Regions from separate parts of the Anaerobacillus sp. 63XJN7_4_ISO-PGPR-S23-413 genome, predicted to be linked through region 1. Evidence: predicted binding sites of a transcription regulator. Region 1 holds the regulator's gene; each other region holds the start of a gene.
The links. The regulator LexA, encoded in region 1, represses DNA repair genes until DNA is damaged. The targets are predictions, from matches to a motif close to CGAACATATGTTCG.

Region 1 (4,290 bases):
AGGCTTATCAGACATGACCCCAAGAGAAAAACCTCCGCTGTCTCCACTCCCTGCGTAGCGTACGAATAACCTCAAGCAATCACCGTTACCAAGTTCCATTTCATTTTTGTAAAACTCAGCTGCAGAATCAGTTACAACAAACATCATATCCGCCCTCTCCGTTTTGTATTAGTACATCTTGTTATAGTACAGTATAACGAATATTTGAAAAATTGCAACCATAAAAATAGCCTAATTTTGCTTTTCGCAAAATTAGGCTATTTTCTACTGAAGAAAGCGACGGTTTTTCTTGCTTTCCTTAAGCTTTTCAGGTGTTACATCTGTGCCTTCTTCATCCACAACTTTTATAGAATGAAGTTGGTTTTTGAAAGAAGAACGGAAATTTGCTAAATATTCCTTACGTAGCTTTTTCTGTTCTTTTTTCTCATCTTCTGTTAATGATGACTCTTTTGCTTTACGAGATAGCTCGTTAATTCTTTGGAGTTTATCTTCAAAAGGCATGTAAAATAGCTCCTTTACTGAAACTTGTATCTCACATGCTAACGCATGTTTTGAACATAGACAAGTTTAGTGCTTCTCGTTCTGCTCGTCAACATATTCCTGATAACGTCTATGTACCGTTGCTTTCGAAGCGTGATGTCCAAATCCTTTAAGCGTTGCAGCTATCTCATTAAACGTAAGACCACGGTTTCGAAGATTAACAATTTCTTCGATTGGAACTTCCACCCGCTCACGCCCACCTTGATTTTGATGGCTGAGGTTTCGCTGTGGTCGATAGCCTTCTTTAACCGCCTTCTCCATTCCACGTTTAATTTTCAGATTATGAAGCTTGCGCTGAAATTCTTCAACGATACTAACGATCTCAAGAACCATCGAATCAGATTCCGACAATTGAAGTTCTCCGTTTTGATTCACTGTATAAATCGTCCCTCCATATTTATGGACGGCATGTAGAAGAGCGATCTTTGCATTCCCTCTCCCAAGTCTTGTTTCATCTTGAATGAGCAATGCCTCAACATGCCCCTCTTTCAATAAGTCAAGCACCTCGAGTATGCCATCACGATCAATGTCATACCCGCTGTGCTTTTCTTCAATCAAGCGCTGTATAATAAAACCTGACTGTGATGCAAATCGTTGTAGTTCTTCTTTTTGCCTGGCAAGAGAAGACTCCTGTGCTTCTTTCTTTGTGCTTACCCGACAATAAATAACGGCGTTCATACTTTATTCTTTACCCCCAAGTGCGGTAGCGTTCGCTTCAACAGGGATGATGAGAGTATCTCCTGCTGTAATTCGGTTTGCATCAATGCTATTCACTTCTTCAACCCAACTGACGAACTTCCGATCAGACAACTCATGCGCAGTACGGTATTCTTCCGCAATTTCTAAAACAGTATCTCCCTGCTCCAATTGTACCGTTGTATAACGATCATACTCCTCAGCTGCAGCTGTTCGCAAAGATAGAAACACAATAATTAACACAGCTACAAAAGATATAATGACAAGAAAATCAACTCCAGACAAGCCCCCAGCTTGCTTTCTCATCCCAATCACCCCATATGCGAATATTTGTTCTGTTTTTAGTATATCAGAACCTCTGTTCGTGTCAACTAATTTCTTCGAACTTATGTTTGTATGCGAACAAAAATTCTGGTATACTACTAACAAATAGATAGATTGGAACGAGGTGCCAGATATTATGAAACTATCAAAGCGTCAGCAGGACATTCTGGACTTTATTAAAGTCGAAGTTAAGCAAAAGGGTTATCCACCCTCCGTTAGAGAAATTGGCGAAGCTGTTGGACTTGCTTCAAGCTCCACTGTCCATGGCCACCTGGCAAGACTCGAGAAAAAAGGGTATATCAGACGAGACCCAACAAAACCAAGAGCCATCGAAGTGCTTGGTCTTGATGAAACGATCGATATTCCTCGTCAACATACTGTAAACGTTCCCGTCATTGGTAAAGTAACTGCTGGTCAACCGATCACTGCCATTGAAAATGTAGAAGAATACTTCCCGCTTCCAGAACAGTTTGCACAGGATGAAGAACATACCTTTATTCTAGTGATTGAAGGGGATAGTATGATCGAAGCTGGTATTTATAACGGTGATATGGTTATTGTGAAGCAACAACCAACTGCAAATAACGGTGATATTGTTGTCGCGATGACAGATGAAGCTGAAGCAACTGTTAAACGATTCTTTAAAGAAAGCAACTACTTCCGACTTCAACCGGAAAACTCATCGATGGAACCGATCATTCTTGATTCCGTTTCTATTCTTGGTAAAGTAATTGGGGTCTTTCGCTCCATTCACTAGAAGCGCTGCGTGCGCTTCTTTTTTTATGTTATATAAGCTTTCTGGGCTATATCAATACGAGCTTCTTCTCTTCTTTTATTTATTAACCCCTCCGTCTGTGTAAATGATCGCAGTTTGAAGAGCATAGGGGTGTAGCTTTACATTACAACCAACCTCACCTACCTACTTTTAACTCTTAAAGGCTATACAAAACCGCCCTTCATTTAAATAAAGGGCGGTTTTGTATACTTCTAACATAATTCTTAAACGGTTACTTTTCAGCAGCCTCTGAAGCCGCTATAACTAATTCAACTGTTTGATCTACTGTCGCCTGACGGAACTTTTGGAACTCATCAGTGATATAAACGGAAGGATCTTCAGGATAGTACTCCTGAGCGGCTACGTGAAGGTGTCCACCCGGAATATCATAAGCTCCTATCCCAATTCGCACGCGATTGGATCGGTACTGACTTTCATTCGATAAGTAGCTTCCGCCTCCTCCTTTACGAGCTTTTGATCCTTCAGTCGGACCCCCTTCATGGCACTCATACGGTTTATCACGATATTCTGGTGCGAGCCATTCGCATACTTCATCGCCTCTTTCTACCGGCCATGGTCCAGTATTGGCTGCAATCATTTCCTTGTAAGGAAGCGTTGTTTCAATAAATTCCGGTAGTTTTTCAGGCATCGGCCAATTGCTCACTGTCGGAATAACTTCTGAGCGATCTTCAAGAGTGTTTCCAACCCCTGTGCGCCATCTCCCGGCAAACCCTTCGATGGTCATAGCTTTTGGACCACCTTGACTGATTGTCATCATGAGATCCACCTGCTCTTTACTATTAACCAGGTAAGGTCCAAAAGTATCTTCAACGATTCCTTCATCAAAATCATCCCATCGTACCGGAAAATTCGTTGCTTGAATAAAAGCTGGACCTTCTTCCGTCAAAACGACTTTCCCATCCATCTGAAGCGCTGCAGCGCCAGAAGGGTTTGATCTCCTAAATTCCTGTTCTAAACGGTATGGATCAAATCCGCTTACTAAAATACGCTTAACTTTCTTCCCTTTTGGAAAATCAATAGAAGTAATTCCCCTTGACGTGTACTCTAGTTTCTTCATCAGTTCTTCTTGCTTTTTCTCCGTTACTGTATATGAAGGTTCCCATTGCCTGAGGGCAGCAGTCATATGTAATCGAGTCCAATAAAGCGGGCGATCATCATAACGATCTAGTTCCCCTAAATCATTTCGTTCTCCCTGAGCTCGAGCAACAGCCGTCTCCCACAGCTTCTCACCATGCTTTTCGATCACTTTCTCTGCTTTTTTTACACTTTTCGCTTTGCACAAATCCTCCTTAAATTCATCCGCAAAAACTGTAAACTCCGCCTTATCCATAATTTGCTGTGGGATTGGGGCACCGTCTTCCATTCGCTGCTCCTCTGGTGTTAGCGCCGCATCAGTGTTAAAGCAATCACCTTTGGCACTTCCAGTTAACGGTAAGAAACCGAAAGTTAATATCCCTACAATAAAAAGCGCAATTCCATATTTCCATTTCCTGGATTTCATATGTCTTTTTTCCTCCTCTTCTAGTTGAACTATCTTCTATTTTAGAGATATGAGGTTGTATTTTTCAAACTATTACAAGTATTCTGATCAAAAATGAATCATTCGAAGTGGATCATGTATGGATAACATACTTATGTTAAAGAAAACCGTGACGTTTTCTCTGCATCTTTCGACATATAGATAAGCTTACCTATCATTTAATGAACTGCATTTCTAGCCTTTTTCGATTTTTCCAGACTGAATTAATTTGTACTAAAAAGGAGCAAGCTCGCTGATGGAACTTGCCCTACGCCGTAATTTATTATTACTTAATTTATACACGTGTATTTTTTCACTTACCTGTAATTTCATAACAGAAGCCGCTATCCCGATGAGTCACATAATGATGCCAATATGGACAAAAATAAATAGAAGGGTTCCCGTTGACCATATA
Region 2 (4,290 bases), 700 kb from region 1:
AACGAAGAGCATCCCCGGATGTACCTGGTGTATAAATATCTTCTCCGATTAACCAGTCAGGGTTATTGCTGTCGTAGTATTCTACAAGCGTTCCGAATACATCAGACATGGATTCATTCAGTGCTCCTGATTCATTTTGATAAATTAAGTCAGCTGTTGTATCAGTGACAGCGTGTGTCAATTCATGAGCAACAACATCTTCACCACCTGAAAGGGATACAAAAGTTGAGCCATCTCCATCACCATAGACCATCTGGCTTCCGTTCCAGAACGCATTATTGTAGTTGCGTCCGTAATGTACGGTGGACTTTAGTGGTGAACCGTTTCCGTCATAACTATCTCGGTTGAAGACATCTTTATAATAATCATACGTCGCTCCTGCATAGTAGTGAGCGTCGACTGCAGCCGCGTCATAGCTTGCGTTAAAGGAGTTATCTGAATCTGCCCATAAAGAGCCTGGCAGTTTTGTGCGATTTGCCGCATCATATGTTAAGATTCCGCCACCTCGCGTAGTGTCTTTCAAGTAATAAGTTGAAGAGGAAAGTAGCGTATTGAACGTTTTTTGATCACCAAGTACACCAGTTCCACTTGCCGTCTTAATTGTTCCGGTAACATTGTCACCACCACCTGGCTTGCCGACTCCTTCTTTTTTTGCTTCGTGTAGAGCGTTGAAGCTTGTTAGAACTTCACCACTTGTTGCATCAATTATGTATTGCCAGTTACCCGGTTCAGGCGAGAGGAAGTTCAAGGTCACATGGTAAGCATACGTTGCAGACTCTCCTTCAGTATAGACGACAAGGTTGGATTCGGGTTTTTGTTCATAGGCTGGTGAAAAACCGAGATCTTCTTCTGCTTTTTTAACGGCGTCCTGTTTCTTGAATTTTGTTGTTTTTTTAAGCTCTTTCTTCGACCCAAGGTCTGGAATAACTGTACCTGATACGGCTGTTAAAATACCACTTTCATCAACATGAGCCGTTTGAGTTGAACCATAAACAGGTGTTCCTTCATGAAGTTGTTGTAATCGAAAAACCGTAAAACCAAGATCGTCCTTTTCTTTTGATAGGATTTTAAAGGAATCCTTAGCGGAAGATCCACTAAACTTGTACAGGTTTTTCTGTTCGTTCAAGTAATCAAATAGTACTTGATTGGCATTTTGAGAGCTTACTTTTGTTAGTTTTCCTGAAACAAAAGAAGGTGTTCCTGTTTCTTTATTCATATTCGTATCTGCTGCTGCAAATGTTGAGGATGGTGCGAGCATGGTACTAACGAGCCCCACTGATAACCCGATTGAAAGTAAATTTTTTTTCTTTCCCATTCTATATCCCCCTCGTGATTAAGATGAGCTAACATTACCATAAAAGATTTAGTATTCAAACTATTTAAACTATTTTGATATTTAAGACCTATCCTTTTGGATAGAGTTATAGGGAGATATACCTGTTATTTAAAAAAAGGTATTGGTTCTTTAGACTCAGGAGGTGGTGTGCTAATAAATAAGGGCGTTAATGACCATATGAAACGGCATATCCTGGTTCTTTTTCTGTGCGTTTAGAGATTGATGCGCGAGTATTTCTACTTCCCTATCTGTTAATGGAACAAGTGTAGGATCTCCAATACGTATGTGCTCTGATGACTAACTTTCGAGTGAATATCGTTAAGTTCATTGTTACTCTTCTTCCGGTACTTTTCGTTACTTTAGAAAAAAGGGTGATGCTAAGTGAATCGTTTTATGATTGGAAGAAAGTGCTTATTGTAAAGAGAACGTATATTCGGTTAAAATACGGGTATATATAAAGGGAACAAACGTTCTTTTTGATTAGGAGAAGGGGGGATACAAATGGATTATTCTAAATTTCCAAAGAAAACAATCCTATGTATTGATATGAAAAGTTTTTATGCAAGTTGTTCAGCAGTAGAGATGGGGCTTGATCCACTTACATGCTATCTCGCGGTTGTTGGTGATACCGAGCGACAGGGAAGTGTTGTGCTAGCAGCGTCTCCGGCACTAAAAAAGGAATTTGGAATACGAACAGGGAGCAGACTATTTGAAATTCCAAATAATAAAAACATTCATATCGTTAATGCGAGAATGTCTTTATATTTAAAACAATCAATGGAAATAACGAGGCTTTTTCATCGTTATGTACCATCAGAATGTATCCATACGTATAGCGTTGATGAATCGTTTTTGCAGGTTGATGGGACAGAACGACTTTGGGGGAACAAATTTGAAGTAGCTCACAAGATCAGAAATGAAATAAGAGAGACATTCGGATTACCATGTGCCATAGGGATTGGCCCAAATCTTTTAATGGCAAAGCTTTGTCTCGATCTGGAAGCGAAAGAAAAAGGGATTGCAGAATGGACTTATGAAGATATTCCTAAAAAACTCTGGCCGCTTTCCCCGCTAAGTCAAATGTGGGGTATCGGATCGCGTGTCGAGCGAACGTTAAATCGAATGGGGATTATGAATGTAAAGCAGCTTGCGCATTACCCGCTACATCTACTAGAAGAAAAATTCGGTATTATGGGAAATCAGCTCTATCATCATGCGTGGGGCATCGATCTTTCTGAAATGGGTGCGCCGATTATGCAGGGACAGATTAGCTATGGGAAAAGCCAAATTTTGTTGCGAGATTACCATGACGAAAAAGACATTCAACACGTCATTCTTGAGATGAGTGAAGAAGTTGCAAGACGTGCGAGAAAAGCCCGGAAGGCAGGGCGTACGATTAGCCTTGGGATTGGTTATAGTAAAGAAGAAGGCGGGGGTGGCTTTCACCGTTCAAGGAGTATCCACAGCCCGACTGCTATTACGCTCGAAATATACAATGTATGTCTTCAGTTATTTGAGGAGTTCTTTGAAAGAAAAACGGTTCGTAAGATTTCCATTACCCTTTCAAATATTTGCAATGATGAAGAAGTGCAGTTGGACTTATTTAACGCGTCACGCCCAAAGCAGCGGGATCTCGGATATGTGATGGATTCGATCCGTGAGAAATATGGCTCAGATGCGCTGCTTCGTGCCGTTTCATACACAAAGGCCGGTACGGCACTGCATAGAAGTAAACTTGTGGGTGGTCATAAAGCATAGAAGGGGGAAGAAGCGTGATTCGTGATCGCGGAAATATAAAATGGACGTCAATGATGTTACCTGAGCATGTGAAAGAGCTAAGAGATTGGAAAACCGAAGAGAAAAAAAGTGAAAAGCCGGTACTTGATGAACAAAGAATGGCGGAAATGAATGAAACAATATGTGAAGCAATGGCCAATCACAACTCGCTTTGTTTTCAACACTTTAGTGGGGGAGAAACGAAAACTCTCTTTGGATATGTGCACTATGTAGATCCACTTACGAAAGAACTGCGTATTATTGACCATAATGAAAAAAGGACAACGATAAAGCTGCTGGACCTTGTGCACGTAGAGTTAGAATGAAAAAAATGGAGTATCCTCTCAGATGTAAAAAAAGTTTTTCATTTCAGGATTGGGGTAAAATAAGTATAAAGTCAAACCTGAATAAGTGAGACCATCCTGTCTGGTTAGAAACGAAGGGTGAATCAGATCAGATGAATTCAAAATCCGGAGTGAGATGAAAGATGCTATTAGCTCAAAATCTTAAACAAAATACGGAAAAGATCAAAGGAATTGATATTCACTATGAATACTATAGAAATGACACAGCCGTCGATCGGCCAGTATTAACGCTTCTTCACGGTTTTCTATCGTCGAGCTTCAGCTTCAGAAGATTGATACCATTATTAACAAAGGCATATACTGTTGTTGCCATTGATCTTCCTCCGTTCGGAAAAAGTGAAAAGTCTAATCGTTTTGTCCACTCTTATCATAATTATGCGGAAGTGGTGGTTGAACTTTTAGAAAGGCTTTCAATTGATCATACTGTTATGATCGGCCATTCTATGGGTGGGCAAGTAGCAATGAGAGTCTCGGCTATGAAAGATGATCTCGTTAGTAAGAATATTTTACTGTGCAGTTCAGGATATCTTGAAAAGGCTAAACAGAGTCTAGTGTATACATCGTACTTACCTTTTTTCTCGGTATACTTGAAAAGGTGGCTTTATCGAAAAGGTGTTAGAGGAAATTTGCTTAATTGTGTTTATGATCCTTCCCTTATCGATGAAGAAATGATGGATGGATATATCCAACCTTTCTTCAATGAGGGTATCTTTCGGTCATTAGTTAGGATGATTCGAGATCGCGAAGGAGATTTGTCAGAAGTTGAACTAAATCAAATTCATACACCTAGCCTACTAATATGGGGAGAAAATG
Region 3 (4,290 bases), 400 kb from region 1:
ATCCATCGTCCTTTGGAGATGGTGCTGATTCTCACTGCCATAGTTGTATTATGGGGAGCAGGCAAACTAATTGAAGTCAAATTGAATCAACGCCCGAGAAAACATCGTACTGAAGATCATGTGAGATAAAGGAAAAGCCATGCCCGAAAGGGGATGGCTTTTGCGTGTTATTGTTTATTTGGATTTAAGCTTTTAGTGCCTGTGTAGGGTAAACGGGCGCATCCGCTTTTCATGTCTAGCTGCCGTGTCTAACCGCCCACTTCCGCATTTCGTGTCTAGCTGCAGCGCCCAGCCTCTCGATCGCTTCACCCTCTAAAATGAACACAAAGAGCGTGTTCTTTTTAGAGGGCTCCAGCGCTTGTCGAGGCTATACGGGCGCTTCCGCATTTCATGTCTAGCTGCAGTGGCCAGGGCCTCGATCGCTTCACCCTGTAAAATGAACACAAAGACCGTGTTCTTTTTACAGGGCTCCAGCGCTTGTCGACCCTTAACGGCCACTTCCGCATTTCATGTCTAGCTGCAGTGGGCAGACACTCGGTCACTTCACCCTATAACTCGAACACAAAGACCGTGTTCAATTTATAGGGTTCCAGTGCCTGCCGTGTCTAACCGCCCACTTCCGCATTTCGTGTCTAGCTGCAGTGGGCAGACACTTGGTCACTTCACCCTATAACTCGAACACAAAGACCGTGTTCAATTTATAGGGTTCCAGTGCCTGCCGTGTCTAACCGCCCACATCCGCATTTCGTGTCTAGCTGCAGCGCCCAGCCTCTCGATCGCTTCACCCTCTAAAATGAACACAAAGAGCGTGTTCTTTTTAGAGGGCTCCAGCGCTTGTCGAGGCTATACGGGCGCTTCCGCATTTCGTTTTAAAATATCCTTTTCTTATCTCTTTCTTCTTTAAGTATTTCAACGGCTTCTCTGAAGCGTTGGGAGTGGATGATTTCTCGTTCTCTTAGGAAGGCGAGGGAGTCGTTTAGGTCTGGGTCGTCTGAGAGATCGATGATCCATTGGTAGGTGGCCCTTGCTTTTTCTTCTGCGGCGATGTCTTCGTATAGGTCGGCGATTGGATCGCCTTTGGCGGCGATGTAGCTTGCTGTCCATGGGACGCCAGCGGCATTGGAGTAGTATAGGGCACTGTCATGATTAGCATAGTGGGCGCCGAGTCCAGCTTCTTTCATTTGATCTGCTGTTGCGTCTTTTGTGAGTTTATAGATCATTGTAGCGATCATTTCGAGATGAGCAAATTCTTCTGTGCCGATATCGGTTAATAACCCGACGACCTTATCTGGAATGGTATACCGTTGATTCAAATAACGGAGGGCTGCTGCTAGTTCACCATCAGCACCGCCATATTGCTCAATCAAAAATTTGGCAAGCATGGGGTTACATGTACTGACTTTAACGGGATATTGCAATTTCTTTTCATATAGCCACATTGAGGTTCACCCTTTCCAGACTAGACTTGCCATGGCCACGGTGCGTCGCCCCAATTCCATGGGTAGTTTGAATAGCTGTTGCCGTATTGCTGAAGGGGACCATATTCCTTTTCATAGCGTTTCTTAAGATGCTTACTTCTTTTGGCATATTCATTGAATTGTTGAATGGCTTCGTAGTCATCCGGGTGTGTATCAAGGTAAAGAGTCAGTTCAACGAGAACGAAATCAGTGGCCTGCAGTTCCTCTAACAGCTCATAGTAGGCTTTCGGTAGCTGTTTAGACATGTTTTACTCCCCCTGCTTTGAAGGATAAGGATAGGGATCATAGAAGGCTTTCCAGAGAGTACCTCGAGAGAGAGCTTCACGTGCGGAATATTGCTCCAGTCCTGGGGGCTGAAATCCCATATAAAGATTAGGAGGAGTGGAGTAAGACTTCACTCGAATAGGAGGACATGGATCAAATGGACTAACATAAGGCTCGTAATACTTTCTGTGGGTATACATCGTTGACCTCCTTCTATACAAATCTCTACTCTTTAGATGTATGAAGTTATGAAAGAAACATGATTTCTAAATAAAGAAGCACCCCCTAAAGTGGGAGTGCTCCTCATCTTTTTACATTTTATTAACCGTATTGTTCCACGTAGCAAGCATATTCTTTAGGTCATGAAGATCTGATTTAAATGGATAGTTCGATGCAACACTTCTTTTTTGACCTTCGTCGAGCTTTTCGTAGCTATGCACAAATTCGGTCATGTCTCTTGTTAGTCTATTTAGCTCCCACTTAAATGTTTCGAATTCTTTTTCCATTGTCAAAACTCCTTTGTAAATATGTTCTTATATTTGATATACCCTGACGGACCATTCTAAAAACCATCGAGTGTTATAATTTACAAATAATGTCGCTTTAGATGCGAACGTATTTTCTTGTCTTGCTATCCAATTGAAGAAAAACATGAGATAATAGACAAAGAATATACGGTGTAGGAGGTAGAATACATGGCGGTACAGTTTGTGATTGGTCGGTCTGGAAGTGGAAAAACAGAGCATTGCTTATCTGAAATGCAGCAAGAATTGATCGATCGCCCGCTTGGTGAAGATATGATCTATCTTGTACCAGAGCAAATGACTTTTCAATCAGAATATGAACTAGTACATAATAGAGGGTTAAAAGGAATGATTCGTGCTCAGGTTTTTAGTTTTACAAGACTGGCATGGAAAGTTCTTCAAGAAACGGGAGGGATGGCCCGCCCACACTTAACAAGCGTAGGAACAAGTATGATGTTACGTCATATCATCGAAGAGAATAAACAGAAGCTAAGAATTTATCAGCGTTCTTCTGAAAAAACAGGGTATGTGGAACATCTGAATGACATGGTAACAGAGTTTAAACGGTATTGTCTTGAACCGGAAGATATAAAACGTTTTGCGGATGATCTTTATGATGAAGATGAGCGAAGCTTACTTCGAGATAAGCTCTATGATCTTCACCTTGTTTATGATGCTTTTCAGAAGGAAATGCTCGGGTTTTATCTTGATTCGGAAGACTATTTGGCATTGCTTGCTGAGAAAATCGAAGCGTCAAGCTACCTAGAGGGTGCCTCTATCTGGATTGATGGTTTTCATAGTTTTACACCTCAAGAGCTTCTTGTGCTTCAGGCTTTAATAAAAAAAGGAACAAACCTTACAGTTACCATCACGATGGATCCCGAGATGAATCCTTCAAGTATTCATGAACTGGATCTCTTTCATGAGCCAGCGAAAACATATCAAACTCTTCAAGGACTTGCGCATGAAGAGGGGGCTGCTATTAAGGAACCGATAATTCTAGCTGATCAAAAGCGCTATAACAATAGTGAACTTGCTCATTTAGAAGCCAACTATGGTGAACGACCACCAGTTCTTTATAATGGAAGTCTTCAGCATATTCAAGTGCATCATGCGGTGAATATCCGTTCCGAAGTTGAAGCGGCAGCGCGTGAAACGCTTAGATTAGTACGCGATGAGGGCTATCGATATAGAGACATTTCAGTCATGGTACGTAACATGGCTTCTTATTATGAACTTGTCGAAACGATCTATGCCGATCACGGTATTCCTATTTTTTCTGACCAAAAGAGAACGATGCTGCATCACCCGCTAATTGAATTAATAAGGTCCAGTCTAGATATAATTCAATATAACTGGCGCTATGAATCTGTGTTTCGCTGTGTCAAAACAGAATTGCTTTTTCCTGACGATACAGAAGAAAGTATCGAAACCATTCGCGAGCGCATGGATGAACTCGAAAATTATGTAATTGCTAAAGGCATTAAGGGCTATCGCTGGAAAACGGATGAGCGCTTTAAAGCAAATATCTACCGACAGCTTGAAGATGATGAAACGGTCACCTCAGATGACCTCGAAAAAATGGAAGATCGATTAAATGAAACGAAAGAATGGATTGTTACACCGCTCGAGAAGTTTGAAAGAAAAATGACGAAAGCAAAAACCGTTCGCGAAATGTGTGAAATTCTTTATTATCTTCTAGAGAATAGTCATGCTGCAGAAAAAATAGATCGATTGAAGGTACAAGCAGAAGAAGCAGGTCAGCTTTCGAAAGCACGGGAGCATGATCAAGTTTGGGATGCTGTTATGGCACTGCTTGATGAAACGGTTGAATTGATTGGTGATCAAAAACTTTCGATAGAACAATTTACGAAACTTCTTGAAGCTGGAATGGAAAACATGAAATTTGCCCTCGTACCTGCTTCACTTGATCAAGTTGTGATCGGTAGCATTGATCGAACGAGATTTACTGATGTGAAGTGTGGTTTTTTGCTAGGTGTCAATGAAGGAGTTTTACCATCAAG

Region 2: a site for LexA is predicted at 1,759-1,772, ahead of AC0VYO_RS13790 (Y-family DNA polymerase). Genes of this name have one in related genera too.
Region 3: a site for LexA is predicted at 2,353-2,366, ahead of addB (helicase-exonuclease AddAB subunit AddB). Genes of this name have one in related genera too.

The regions. Positions count from the first base shown of each region.
Region 1 covers NZ_CM149688.1:1,899,823-1,904,112, reverse strand. The annotation lists gene AC0VYO_RS10255 (HesB/YadR/YfhF family protein) at 1-147, opposite strand, end outside; gene AC0VYO_RS10250 (DUF896 domain-containing protein) at 265-501, opposite strand; gene AC0VYO_RS10245 (YneB family resolvase-like protein) at 568-1,218, opposite strand; gene yneA (cell division suppressor protein YneA) at 1,222-1,542, opposite strand; gene lexA (transcriptional repressor LexA) at 1,694-2,317, shown strand; gene AC0VYO_RS10230 (hypothetical protein) at 2,568-3,857, opposite strand.
Region 2 covers NZ_CM149688.1:2,603,907-2,608,196, reverse strand. The annotation lists gene AC0VYO_RS13795 (M4 family metallopeptidase) at 1-1,315, opposite strand, end outside; gene AC0VYO_RS13790 (Y-family DNA polymerase) at 1,838-3,094, shown strand; gene AC0VYO_RS13785 (YolD-like family protein) at 3,109-3,438, shown strand; gene AC0VYO_RS13780 (alpha/beta fold hydrolase) at 3,600-4,290, shown strand, end outside.
Region 3 covers NZ_CM149688.1:1,497,559-1,501,848, forward strand. The annotation lists gene AC0VYO_RS08185 (TVP38/TMEM64 family protein) at 1-129, shown strand, start outside; gene AC0VYO_RS08190 (manganese catalase family protein) at 870-1,439, opposite strand; gene AC0VYO_RS08195 (spore coat protein CotJB) at 1,460-1,723, opposite strand; gene AC0VYO_RS08200 (spore coat associated protein CotJA) at 1,727-1,942, opposite strand; gene AC0VYO_RS08205 (hypothetical protein) at 2,054-2,248, opposite strand; gene addB (helicase-exonuclease AddAB subunit AddB) at 2,438-4,290, shown strand, end outside.